2 regions of the Finegoldia sp. P2-F-LR genome follow, and region 1 is predicted to be linked to the other one. Evidence: predicted binding sites of a transcription regulator. Region 1 holds the regulator's gene; the other holds the start of a gene.
What was found. Region 1 encodes HrcA, which represses chaperone genes, less so after heat shock. Its sites were predicted from a motif close to ATTAGCACTCNATANTATNGAGTGCTAAT; they were not measured.
Positions count from the first base shown of each region.

Region 1 (6,030 bases):
AAATGAAACATCAATTGCACTAGGTTTTGGATTGAGATGTGGATTTTTAGGGTTGTTACACATGGAAATTATTCAAGAAAGATTAGATAGAGAGTTTGACTTAGATATCATTGCTACTGCTCCAAGTGTAATTTATAAAGTTCATAAAAAAGATGGGACTGAAGTAGAAATACAAAATCCTACAAATTTCCCAAAGGAAACTGAAATTGATTATGTTGAAGAGCCTGTTGTTCATGCAGAAATCATGACTCCTACAGATTATGTCGGAGTAATTATGGAACTTTGTCAAGGAAAAAGAGGAACTTTCATAGATATGACTTACCTTGATGAAAAAAGAGTAACAATAAAATACAAATTACCATTAAATGAAGTAATTTATGATTTCTATGATGCTTTAAAATCAAAAACAAGAGGTTACGCATCTTTGGATTATGAATTAATTGGCTATGAAAAATCTGATTTAATTAAACTTGAAATAATGATTAATTCAGAAAAAGTTGACGCGTTAACATTAATTGTTCACGAAGATTTAGCTTATGAAAGAGCAAGAAAAATAGTAACGAAACTTAAAGATGAAATACCAAGACATCAATTTGTAATTCCTGTACAAGCTGCAATAGGAAATAAAATTATCGCAAGAGAAACTATAAAAGCATACAGAAAAGATGTACTTGCTAAGTGTTACGGTGGAGATATAACTAGAAAGCGTAAACTATTAGAAAAACAAAAAGAAGGTAAAAAGCGAATGAGATCTGTAGGTAGCGTAGATGTTCCTCAAGAAGCTTTCTTATCAGTCTTAAAATATGATGAAGGAAATTAAATTTGTTAAGCCAAGCGAAAGTTTGGCTTATTTTTATAGGAGGAGTTATGAAAGGAATCTATATTCACATACCTTTTTGTGCTTATAAGTGTAATTATTGTGATTTTTCAACAATGACGAAACAATACCAAAGAGTTGATGAATACTTTGATTTATTACAAAAAGAAATAAATATGTACAAAAATCCTAATGACAGAATAGATACCATCTATATAGGAGGAGGAACACCGAATCTTGTGGATTCTAAATATATTGAAAAAACGTATAACGTAATTGATAGCTGTTTTAACTTACAATTAAAGGAATTTACTATTGAATGTAATCCAGAATTCGTCACAAAAGAAAAAATACAAAACTATAAAAAAATTGGTATAGATAGAATATCATTGGGCGTTCAATCTTTTAATAATGAGTACAACAAATTTTTAGGAAGAAGGCACAAGGTATCAGATGTTTTAAAGTCATTTGAAATAATTAGAGGTTACATTGATAATATTTCAATTGATTTAATATTTGGATTTCCAAATCAAACCTTAGAGTCTCTAGATAATGATCTTTATTATATTAGAAAACTTAATCCAAACCATATTTCTTGGTATAACATGATATTAGAACCTGGAACAAAACTTTACAAAAACTATAAAGACATAAATCGAAATGATGATATAGAATACGAAATGTATTTAAAGATTTGTAATGTTTTAGAAAAATACAAACATTACGAAATTTCTAATTTTGCAAAAGATAAATTTGAATCCATCCACAACAAGATTTACTGGAAAGACGAAAATTATTACGGATTTGGTTTATCTTCGTCCGGTTATTTAAATCAACACAGATATACAAATGAGTTTTTTTATCCAGATTATAAGAAAAAAATATTGAACAATGAAAATCCTATTAGTTTTTCTGAGAAAATTGATTTAGAAAAAAGAGAATTTGAATTCATAATAACTAATATGAGATTAAAAGAAGGATTAAATTTAAAAGTATACCAAGATAAATTTGGAATAAATTTATATGCTAAGAACAAAAAATTAATTGATAACTGGATCAATAGAGGATTATTAACTTTAGATAATAACCATTTATGCTTTTCAAATCAGGGTTTTTTCGTGTCAAATAGTTTTTTCGTAGATATTTTAGTATAACACTTGACACAGTATAAATCGTAGTGTATAATTTTATTATCACTCAAGGTAATAGGTTGCTAACAAAAAAAGAGGTGAGGTCTTGAATGAAAATTTAACACAAAGAAAATTTAATATCTTACTCGCTACTATAGACAATTATATAAAGACTGCTCAGCCAATAGGATCTAGAGTTTTATCTAAGAATTATAATATAGGATTCAGTCCAGCGACTATCAGAAATGAGATGAGCGACTTAGGAGATTTGGGATATTTAGTGCAATCTCATATTTCATCAGGAAGAATTCCATCGCAAAAAGCTTTCAGATTGTATGTGGATTATATCCTAGACAAGCTTTATAAAACTGACGATTCTAGTTCTTCATTAATGTCTATCAGGAAACCCTATGAAAGAATTGTTGAACCTGAGAAATTAATTAAATCTTCTTCTCAATTCATTTCTGAGATAACTCAGTATCCAGTTATTTCTATGTTAAAAAAATCAGATAGGATGCATTTATCTCACATAGAGTTACTTCCAATTAGCGAATATAATTATGTTTTATTAACGTTATATGATTCTGGTGATTTAAATCATACTGTGATTTCATCAGAACAAGTCATAGAACCAAATGAATTAATTAAGATTAATTTTCTATTGAAGAAACTTTTTTTAGGAAAAAATCTAAATGAAGTTTATGATAATTTAGACGAATTTTCTTCAAAATATAAATATAATGATCTTTTTAAAGGTGCAATTACCGATATTATTGAAAATGAAAGAGATAAGTTATCTTCAATGTATGTATCTGTTGAAGGTTTATCAAATATTTTCAAGTATAGTGAATACAGCGACTTAGACAAAGTCAAAAGCATAATAGAATACCTTGAAGACAAAGATAAAATAGTGAATATTCTTAATTCTTCAGATAATTTCTTGGACATTAAAGTGGGAGATGAAAATAACGAACAATCACTTGTTGAAAACACAATCATCAAGAGTTCTTATTTCTTCAACAAAAATAACATAGGTGTTATAGCTATTGTTGCTCCTATGAGAATGAATTATGAACTTTCAATAGAAGCTATGTTTAAATTATCTAGAAGAATTAATGGATTAATTATTAGGGGGGATTATTATGAAAGATAATGAAGAAAATTTAAAACAAAGTCAATCTTCTGAAGAGTTAAAAAACGAAGATCAAAACTTGGAAAAAGAAGATTTAAATAAAAACGAAAATGAGTCAATAAAAAATGAGTCAATAAAAGAAGAAGTTGATAATGATAAAGATGAAATTGTAAATACTGAAATAGAGGATTTAAAAGACTCTTTAAAAAGATTACAAGCGGATTTTATCAATTATAAGAATAGAACAAATAGAGAAAGACAACAGTCTATTGAATTAGCCAACGAGTCTTTGATTTTGAAAATTCTACCTATAATAGATGATTTAGATAGAGCTATTGATAGTAAAGAAGAAAAAGATGAGTTCTCTAGTGGTGTTGAATTAATTAGAGACAACCTTCTATTATCACTAAAAGATTTTGGCTTGGAAGAAGTAGATTGTTCAGACAAATTTGATCCAAACTATCATCATGCTGTTATTACTGAAGATAGTGATAATGGTTCAGATATGATATTAGAAGTATTCCAAAAAGGATACATTTTAAATAATAAATGCATCAGACCTGCAATGGTCAAAGTTAGTAAATAAGAATTTTAAATATAGATAAAAATCTAAAGGAGGATTTTATAATGAGTAAAGTAATAGGTATTGATTTAGGTACAACAAATTCAGCAGTAGCAGTAATGGAAGGTGGAGAATCAGTTATAGTTCCTAACTCAGAAGGTAATAGAACTACTCCATCAATCGTAGCATTTACTAAAGATGGTGAAAGATTAGTTGGTGAAACAGCAAAAAGACAAGCAATCACAAACCCAGACAGAACAATCACATCAATTAAAAGAGAAATGGGTACTGAATACAAAGTAAACATTGATGGTAAAGATTATTCTCCAGAAGAAATTTCAGCAATGATTTTGCAAAAATTAAAAGCTGACACTGAAAGTTATTTAGGAGAAGAAGTTACAGAAGCAGTAATTACTGTTCCAGCTTACTTTACAGACTCTCAAAGACAAGCAACTAAAAACGCTGGTAAGATTGCTGGTTTAAACGTAAAAAGAATAATCAACGAACCAACAGCGGCTGCATTGGCTTATGGTATTGATAAAGAAACTGATCAACATAAAGTTATGGTTTATGACTTAGGTGGTGGTACATTCGACGTTTCAATCCTTGAAGTTGGAGATGGCGTATTCGAAGTATTAGCTACACGTGGTAATAACAGACTAGGTGGAGATGATTTTGATGAAAAATTATTAAACTATCTTGCAGATGAATTCATGAAAGAAAATGGTGTAGATTTAAGAAAAGATGCTACTTCTAAACAAAGACTTAAAGATGCAGCAGAAAACGCTAAGAAAGAACTATCTACAAGAGTTTCTACTAATGTTAACTTACCATTTATTTCTGCAGTAAATGGAACTCCAGTTCATTTAAATATGGATATTACAAGATCAAAATTTGATGAATTAACATCTGACTTGGTTGAAGAATCTTTAAAACCAGTAAGACAAGCATTAGAAGATGCTGGATTAAGTCACAACGATATTGAAAAAGTATTATTAGTTGGTGGTTCTACAAGAATTCCAGCTGTTCAAGAAGCTGTTAAAAAATTAATAGGAAAAAATCCACAAAAAGATATTAACCCAGATGAATGTGTTGCTATTGGTGCAGCATTACAAGGTGGAGTATTAACCGGTGAAGTAAAAGATTTATTGTTACTTGATGTAACACCTTTATCATTAGGTATCGAAACTTTAGGTGGAGTATGTACAAAATTAATCGAAAGAAACACTACAATCCCAACTAAAAAATCTCAAGTATTTACAACAGCAGCTGACGGTCAAACATCCGTGGAAATCAAAGTGCTACAAGGCGAAAGAGAAATGGCAGCTGACAATACTTTGTTAGGACAATTCAACTTAACTGAAATTCCAGCAGCCCCAAGAGGAGTACCTCAAATTGAAGTAACATTTGATATTGATGCGAATGGTATTGTAAACGTAAGTGCTAAAGATTTAGGATCTGGAAAACAACAAGCTATGACAATTACTTCTTCAACTAAAATGAGTGATGAAGAAATCAAGAGAAAAGTTGACGAAGCAAGTAAGTATGCTGAAGAAGATAAAAACAAAAAAGAAACTATTGAAACAAAGAATAACGCTGAATCTGTAATTTACCAAGTTGAAAAGACAATCAAAGACCTAGGCGACAAAGTTTCAGAATCCGAAAAATCTGATATCAATTCAAAAGTAGAAGCTTTAAAATCAATCCTAGACTCAGGAGATAACAACGATATTAAAGCTAAGACAGATGAATTAACTCAGGAAATGTACAAATTAAGTTCTAAACTATATGAAAACACAGCTCAACAACCAGGAGCTTCACAAGAATCTAAAAAAGATGATGATGTTGTAGATGCTGATTATGAAGTTGTTGATGACGACGAAAATAAATAATAACTAAAAAATCTTAAAAAAGGGGTAAAATTCTTACCCCTTGATTTTTTTGTATCTTTTAGTAAAATAGATAAGTCAGTAGATTAGGATGGTGAATAATGAAAAATTTGTACGAAATACTTGAGATTAATGAAAGCGCAACTCAAGAAGAAATAAAAAAATCATATAGAAAATTAGCGAAAAAATATCATCCAGATATAAACAGTGGTGATCCTGAAGCTGAAAATAAATTTAAAGAAATTAACGGAGCATATGAGGTTTTAGGTGATAAAGAAAAAAGAAAAAAATACGATATGTACGGAGATAGAATATTTGATCAAGGATCAGGTGGAGGATTTTCAGATATCGGTGATATATTTGGTGATTTTTTCGGTGATATATTTGGTGGTTTTAGTTCTAGATCATATTCTAGAAATCCAAATGCCCCTAGAAAAGGTTCTAATATTCAAGTTGAACTGGAAATAGATTTTGAAGATTCAATTAACGGTATTAAAAAA
Region 1 is NZ_JBRFJF010000001.1:98,802-104,831, reverse strand. Features, by position in the region: gene lepA (translation elongation factor 4) at 1-820, shown strand, start outside; gene hemW (radical SAM family heme chaperone HemW) at 868-1,971, shown strand; gene hrcA (heat-inducible transcriptional repressor HrcA) at 2,054-3,100, shown strand; gene ACU68W_RS00520 (nucleotide exchange factor GrpE) at 3,090-3,665, shown strand; gene dnaK (molecular chaperone DnaK) at 3,707-5,533, shown strand; gene dnaJ (molecular chaperone DnaJ) at 5,632-6,030, shown strand, end outside.

Region 2 (6,030 bases), 110 kb from region 1:
TACAACAAATTAACTGGTACTAATCAAATGGGAACTTTCACTGGTAAACCAATTGAGTTTGGGGGATCATTGGGAAGAACAGAAGCTACAGGATTTTCAGTAGCTCTAAGTGCAAAAAAAGCTGTTTTAAATTTGAATAAAAAACTAGAAGAAACGACTGTTGCATTACAAGGATTAGGTAATGTTGGTATTTATACTTTAAAATACGTGCTTGAACATGGTATGAAAGTCAAATACATCATGGAATACAATAAGCAAAGAGGAGTATTTGCAATTCACAAGGAAGACGGATTCAACTTTGAAGAATGCTACGAAATTGCTCAAACAAAAGAAAAAGACTTTGCTAGCATTGAAGGATGCGAAGTAATTTCAAATGAGGATTTTTTTGCGGCTGATGTTGATGTTATTATACCTGCAGCTTTGGAAAATGCAATTACAACTGAAAATGTTAATTCAATTAAAGCGAAAATAATTGTAGAAGGTGCAAATGGACCTATAACAAAGGATGCAGATGAAATCTTAAATGAAAAAAATGTAGTTATTGTTCCAGATATTTTGGCAAACTCTGGTGGAGTTACTGTATCTTATTTTGAATGGGTACAAAATAAAGCAGGATATTATTGGTCTGAGGAAGAAGTCATAGACAAAGAATATCAATTGATTAATAAATCATTTGATGAAATTTGGGAATTATCTGAAAAGCTTAATATAACATTGAGACAAGCTGCTTATGTACATTCAATCAAAAAGATTAGCGAGACAATGAAAATACGCGGATGGTATTAATGCAAACACAAATAGAATTTAATGATGAATTAAAACTTACTAAAATTGAACAATCATCTTTTAACCCTACCCACATTTTTGAATGTGGACAGGCGTTTAGATGGTACAAAGAAGACGATATGTCCTATACAACTGTTGATGGTGACATGTACTGTAATGTAAGTTTGATTGGAGATTACGTTTATATCAAAAACTGTACAGAAGAAGATTACTATAAAAAATGGGAAAATTATTTTGATTTGAAAACAGATTATTCAGAAATCAAAGAAAAATTATCTTTCAATGAAACTTTAAAAAACGCATTAGAATATGGTGATGGAATCAGAATATTAAATCAAGATAAATTTTCTACAATAATTTCATTCATAATCTCAGCAAACAATCAAATACCTAGAATTATGAAATCTGTAAATATAATTTGTGAAAATTACGGAAAATTTTTGGGCGAATTTAACGGTAGAAAATTATATTCTTTTCCTAAGCCTGAAGATTTAGCAAAAGTACCAGTGGAAGAAATGAGAGAAGTGTGCCGTGTTGGATTCAGAGATAAAAGAATTGTAGATGTGTCAAAAATGGTTGCAAATAACGAGTTTGATATTTTGAAAATTGATAACTTATCAAACGAAGAATTAAGAAAAGAATTAATTAAACTTCCAGGAGTAGGACCAAAAGTTGCTGATTGTATTATGCTTTTTTCATACAACAGACACAACACATTTCCAGTTGATGTGTGGATAAAACGAGTTATGGAATATTTGTTTATTAAAGAAGAAACAAATAAAAATTTAATTGCAAAATATGCGGACGATTTGTTTGGAGATTATGCTGGATATGCACAGCAATATTTATTCTACTATGGAAGAGAAAATACTATCGGAAAATAACTTTGAGAATTTCATCATAGAAAATAGAATTAAAGCAAGAAATATCAAAATAAATTGAGTTATTTGCTTTTAAATGCTAATAAATACGTTTGATAAAAACAAAACTGTGGTTTATTATATAAGAGGATTAACACTCAACGGGTCAGAGTGCTAACAAAAGATTCTGAAGGAGGATATCATGAATTTAAAACCTATTGGTGATAGATTAGTATTAAAAAAACAAGAAAAAGAAGAAGAAAAAACATTCTCTGGAATAGTTCTCCCATCTTCAGCCAAAGAAGCTCCTGTTTATGCAGAAGTTTTAGCTATTGGATCTGAAGTAGAAGAAGACGAAAAAATGAAAGGCAATATTAAAGTTGGAGATAAAGTTATATACTCAAAATACGCTGGAACAGAAATAAAACTAGAAGACACAGAATATATATTAGTTAAATATGAAGATATTCTAGCAGTTGTAGAATAGGAGGATAAATTTTATGGCAAAACAAATCAAATTTTCAGACGATGCTCGTAAAAGCATGGTAGAAGGTATTAATAAATTATCAGATACAGTTAAAGTTACATTGGGACCAAAAGGTCGTAATGTAGTTTTGGATAAAGAATATGGCGCACCTTTGATTACAAATGACGGTGTTTCAATCGCAAGAGAAATCGAACTTGAAGATGAATACGAAAACATGGGTGCACAATTAGTAAAAGAAGTTGCTACTAAAACTAATGATGTAGCAGGTGATGGTACAACTACTGCAACACTTTTAGCACAAGCAATTATTAGAGAAGGCTTGAAAAACTTAGCAGCTGGTGCTAATCCAATTGTTTTACAAAAAGGTATCAGAAAAGCTGTTGAAAAATCCGTGGAAGCTATTAAATCTAGAAGTCACAGTGTTACAACTAAAGAAGAAATAGCAAATGTTGGTAGCGTATCAGCAGCTGATGAAACTATTGGTAAACTAATTGCAGAAGCTATGGAAAAAGTTGGAAATAATGGTGTAATTACTGTTGAAGAATCAAAATCTATGGGAACAATATTAAATGTTGTAGAAGGTATGGAATTCGACAGAGGATATGTATCTCCTTATATGGTTTCTGATTCAGACAAAATGGTAGCAGCAATGGAAGATCCATTCATTTTAGTTACTGACAGAAAGATTACAAACATTCAAGATATATTACCATTACTTGAACAAGTTGTTCAACAAGGTAAGCCATTATTTATAATTGCTGAAGATGTTGAAGGTGAAGCATTAGCAACATTAGTTTTAAATAAAATCAGAGGAACATTCAACTGTGTAGCAGTGAAGGCGCCAGGCTTTGGGGACAGAAGAAAAGAAATGCTTGAAGATATATGTATTTTAACTGGAGCTCAATTGATCGCAGAAGATTTGGGAATCGAACTAAAAGATGCATCATTTGATATGCTTGGTAGAGCTAGAAAAGTCAATGTATCAAAAGACAAGACAACTATTGTTGACGGAAATGGTGAACAATCTAAGATTGAAGAAAGAATTAACCAAATTCAAAACAGAATTCCTGAAACTGATTCTGAATATGATAGAGAAAAACTTCAAGAAAGATTAGCGAAATTATCTGGTGGAGTTGCTGTAATTGAAGTTGGAGCAGCTACAGAAACAGAATTAAAAGAAAGAAAATTGAGAATAGAAGATGCACTTGCAGCAACAAGAGCAGCCGTTGAAGAAGGTATTGTAGCTGGTGGTGGAACAGTTCTATTAGATGTTCTAGAAGAAGTTGAAAAACTTGTCGATGAAGTTGAAGGCGATGAAAAAACAGGAGTTAAGATAATTCTAAAAGCTTTAGAAGAACCAGTAAAACAAATCGCAATTAATGCTGGAATCGACGGATCTGTTATAGTTGAAAATGTTAAAAATAAAGACAAAGGAATTGGATTTGATGCATACAAAGGTGAATATGTAGATATGTTAAAAGCTGGTATTGTAGATCCAACAAAAGTAACATTATCTGCATTACAAAATGCAGCATCTGTTGCAAGTTTATTATTGACAACAGAAGCAGCAGTAGTTTCTATAAAAGAAGACGAACCAGCTATGCCTCAACCAGGTCCTGGCGCGTATATGTAGACAAATCAAAGGTGAGGATATATTCCTCATCTTTTTTTGCAAGGAACTAAAAATGTTAGTTGAAAATGGATATCGGGTATATATACAATAAGTTGGTGAGATAATGAATAATTACGATTTAATAAATGAAGTGCTTGGAAAAACAAGTGAAGAAATACAAAAAATGAGTCCAATAAATATATTATTGGTTGGAAAATCTGGAGTTGGCAAATCGACTTTAATTAATGGAATGTTTAGAGATAATTTAGTGGAGACTGGAGTTGGAAAGCCTGTCACTAAATATTTGCAAAAAATTACTAAAGAAAATATTGCTATTAATTTATACGACACTCAAGGACTTGAACTTAACTCACAAAATCAAAGAGAAGTTCTTACAGAAATAACAACTTTATTAAAAGATTTAAAACGTCAAGGCGAAAAAGATAGAATTCATTTGGTATATTATTGTATTAACTCAAATGGGTCTAGGATAGAAGATTCTGAAATATCTCTTATTAACTCCTTAAAACAGTTCGCACCAGTAATTATAGTCTTAACACAATCTCTAGGAGAAAATTCTGAAAAATTAAAAGAATACATTCAAGATTTGGATTTAGACGTGGCAGATGTTATTGAAATACTTGCAAAGCCATACCGAATTAACGATATGGTCATTGAAGAAAAAGGATTAAAAGAGCTGATGACTAAAAGTTTTGAACTTTTAGATGAGGAAATTAAAAATTCTTTTATTAATGCCCAACATGTCGATATTGATTTAAAAACAAAAACGGCAAGACGTTGGGCAAAAAGATATATAAAAACAGCTTTTGGTATTGGATTTGTTCCTATACCTTTCTCAGATGCATCGATTTTAGTGCCTATGCAAATTGGAATGATAGCTCATATTAATTCTATATTTGGAATATCGATGGATAAACAAAGAGTTGCTTCAATCATAGCGGCGATTGGAGGGACTGGAGGGGCTACTTTTGCAGGAAGATTTATAGTAACAAATGCTTTGAAGTTTATTCCAGGAATAGGTAGCTTGGCTGGTGGATTAATTTCTGCAGCGACTGCATCTATAATGACTACTGCATTAGCCATGAGCTATATAGAAGTGTTGAGTTATATTGCTAAAAGAGAAAAGCTAGGAATTAACATGGATTTTTCTGAAATTGAAAAATTAATGCAAAAAACTTACACAGAATATTTGAAGAATAGGAAGAAGAAAGACGATGAATGATTTAACTAAAAAAGATTTTATTGAAAAATACAAAGATGGAAAATTTGATTTTGCAGTTCAAAATACTTGCAGAGCTGTTGAATACGCAAAGCTTGAAGACTGTTTCAATGTAGCTGAAAGAAATAGAGAACCATCTGATATCATTATCTATGAAGATGATGATATGATTGACTATTTTCACTTTGATGGGTTAAAATATCAAGATTAAAAATCACATAAGTGTGGTATAATAATAATTACAGAGTAGGGTTGATGCGTTTAGTGTAATGGGATAGGGAGTTGCCCATTAACGAAATTATTGCGATATCAATGCCGCTTCCGCTGATAATATGAATTAGTGGGAGCATTATCTTTGAAATATAGGATAATGCTTTTTTTGGAGCACTCTCGGGTGCTCTTATATTTTTATAAATGAGAGGGATTTAAATGGATAAAGAAAAAATTGAACAAGCAGTGTCAATGATAATAGAAGCTATTGGTGAAAATCCAAACAGAGAAGGATTATTGGAAACACCTCAAAGAGTAGCTAGAATGTACGAAGAAATTTTTAGTGGACTAAACCAAGATGCGAAAGTGCATTTGTCAAAATCTTTTGAAATAGTTGATGATAATATGGTTATAGAAAAGGATATTCCTTTCTATTCTATGTGTGAACATCATTTACTACCATTCTGGGGAAAAGTTAATATTGCTTATATTCCTGATAAAAGAGTTGCTGGTTTATCAAAATTAGCTAGAACTGTTGACGTTTATTCAAAAAAACCACAATTACAAGAACGTTTAAATATAGAAATAGCTGATGCATTAATGAAATATTTAAATTGTAAAGGGTGTTTGGTTACTATTGAAGCTGAACACATGTGCATGAATATGAGAGGAGTTAAAAAACCAGGTACTTCAACAATGACTTCAGTAGCAAGAGGAGCTTTTGAAGAAGATTTGGATTTGAAAAACGAAGCATACAGATTAATGGGATTATAATGAAAAATACCGACATTGTCCTTAATCACAATTTATTTAATGAAAAAATAAATAAAATTGA
Region 2 is NZ_JBRFJF010000001.1:211,104-217,133, reverse strand. Features, by position in the region: gene ACU68W_RS01070 (Glu/Leu/Phe/Val family dehydrogenase) at 1-786, shown strand, start outside; gene ACU68W_RS01065 (DNA-3-methyladenine glycosylase family protein) at 786-1,670, shown strand; gene ACU68W_RS01060 (co-chaperone GroES) at 1,849-2,133, shown strand; gene groL (chaperonin GroEL) at 2,147-3,766, shown strand; gene ACU68W_RS01050 (GTPase) at 3,870-4,988, shown strand; gene ACU68W_RS01045 (hypothetical protein) at 4,981-5,196, shown strand; THF riboswitch at 5,226-5,314, shown strand; gene folE (GTP cyclohydrolase I FolE) at 5,415-5,969, shown strand; gene ACU68W_RS01035 (HD domain-containing protein) at 5,969-6,030, shown strand, end outside.
Region 2: the regulator HrcA is predicted to act here: its motif matches at 1,797-1,825, upstream of ACU68W_RS01060 (co-chaperone GroES).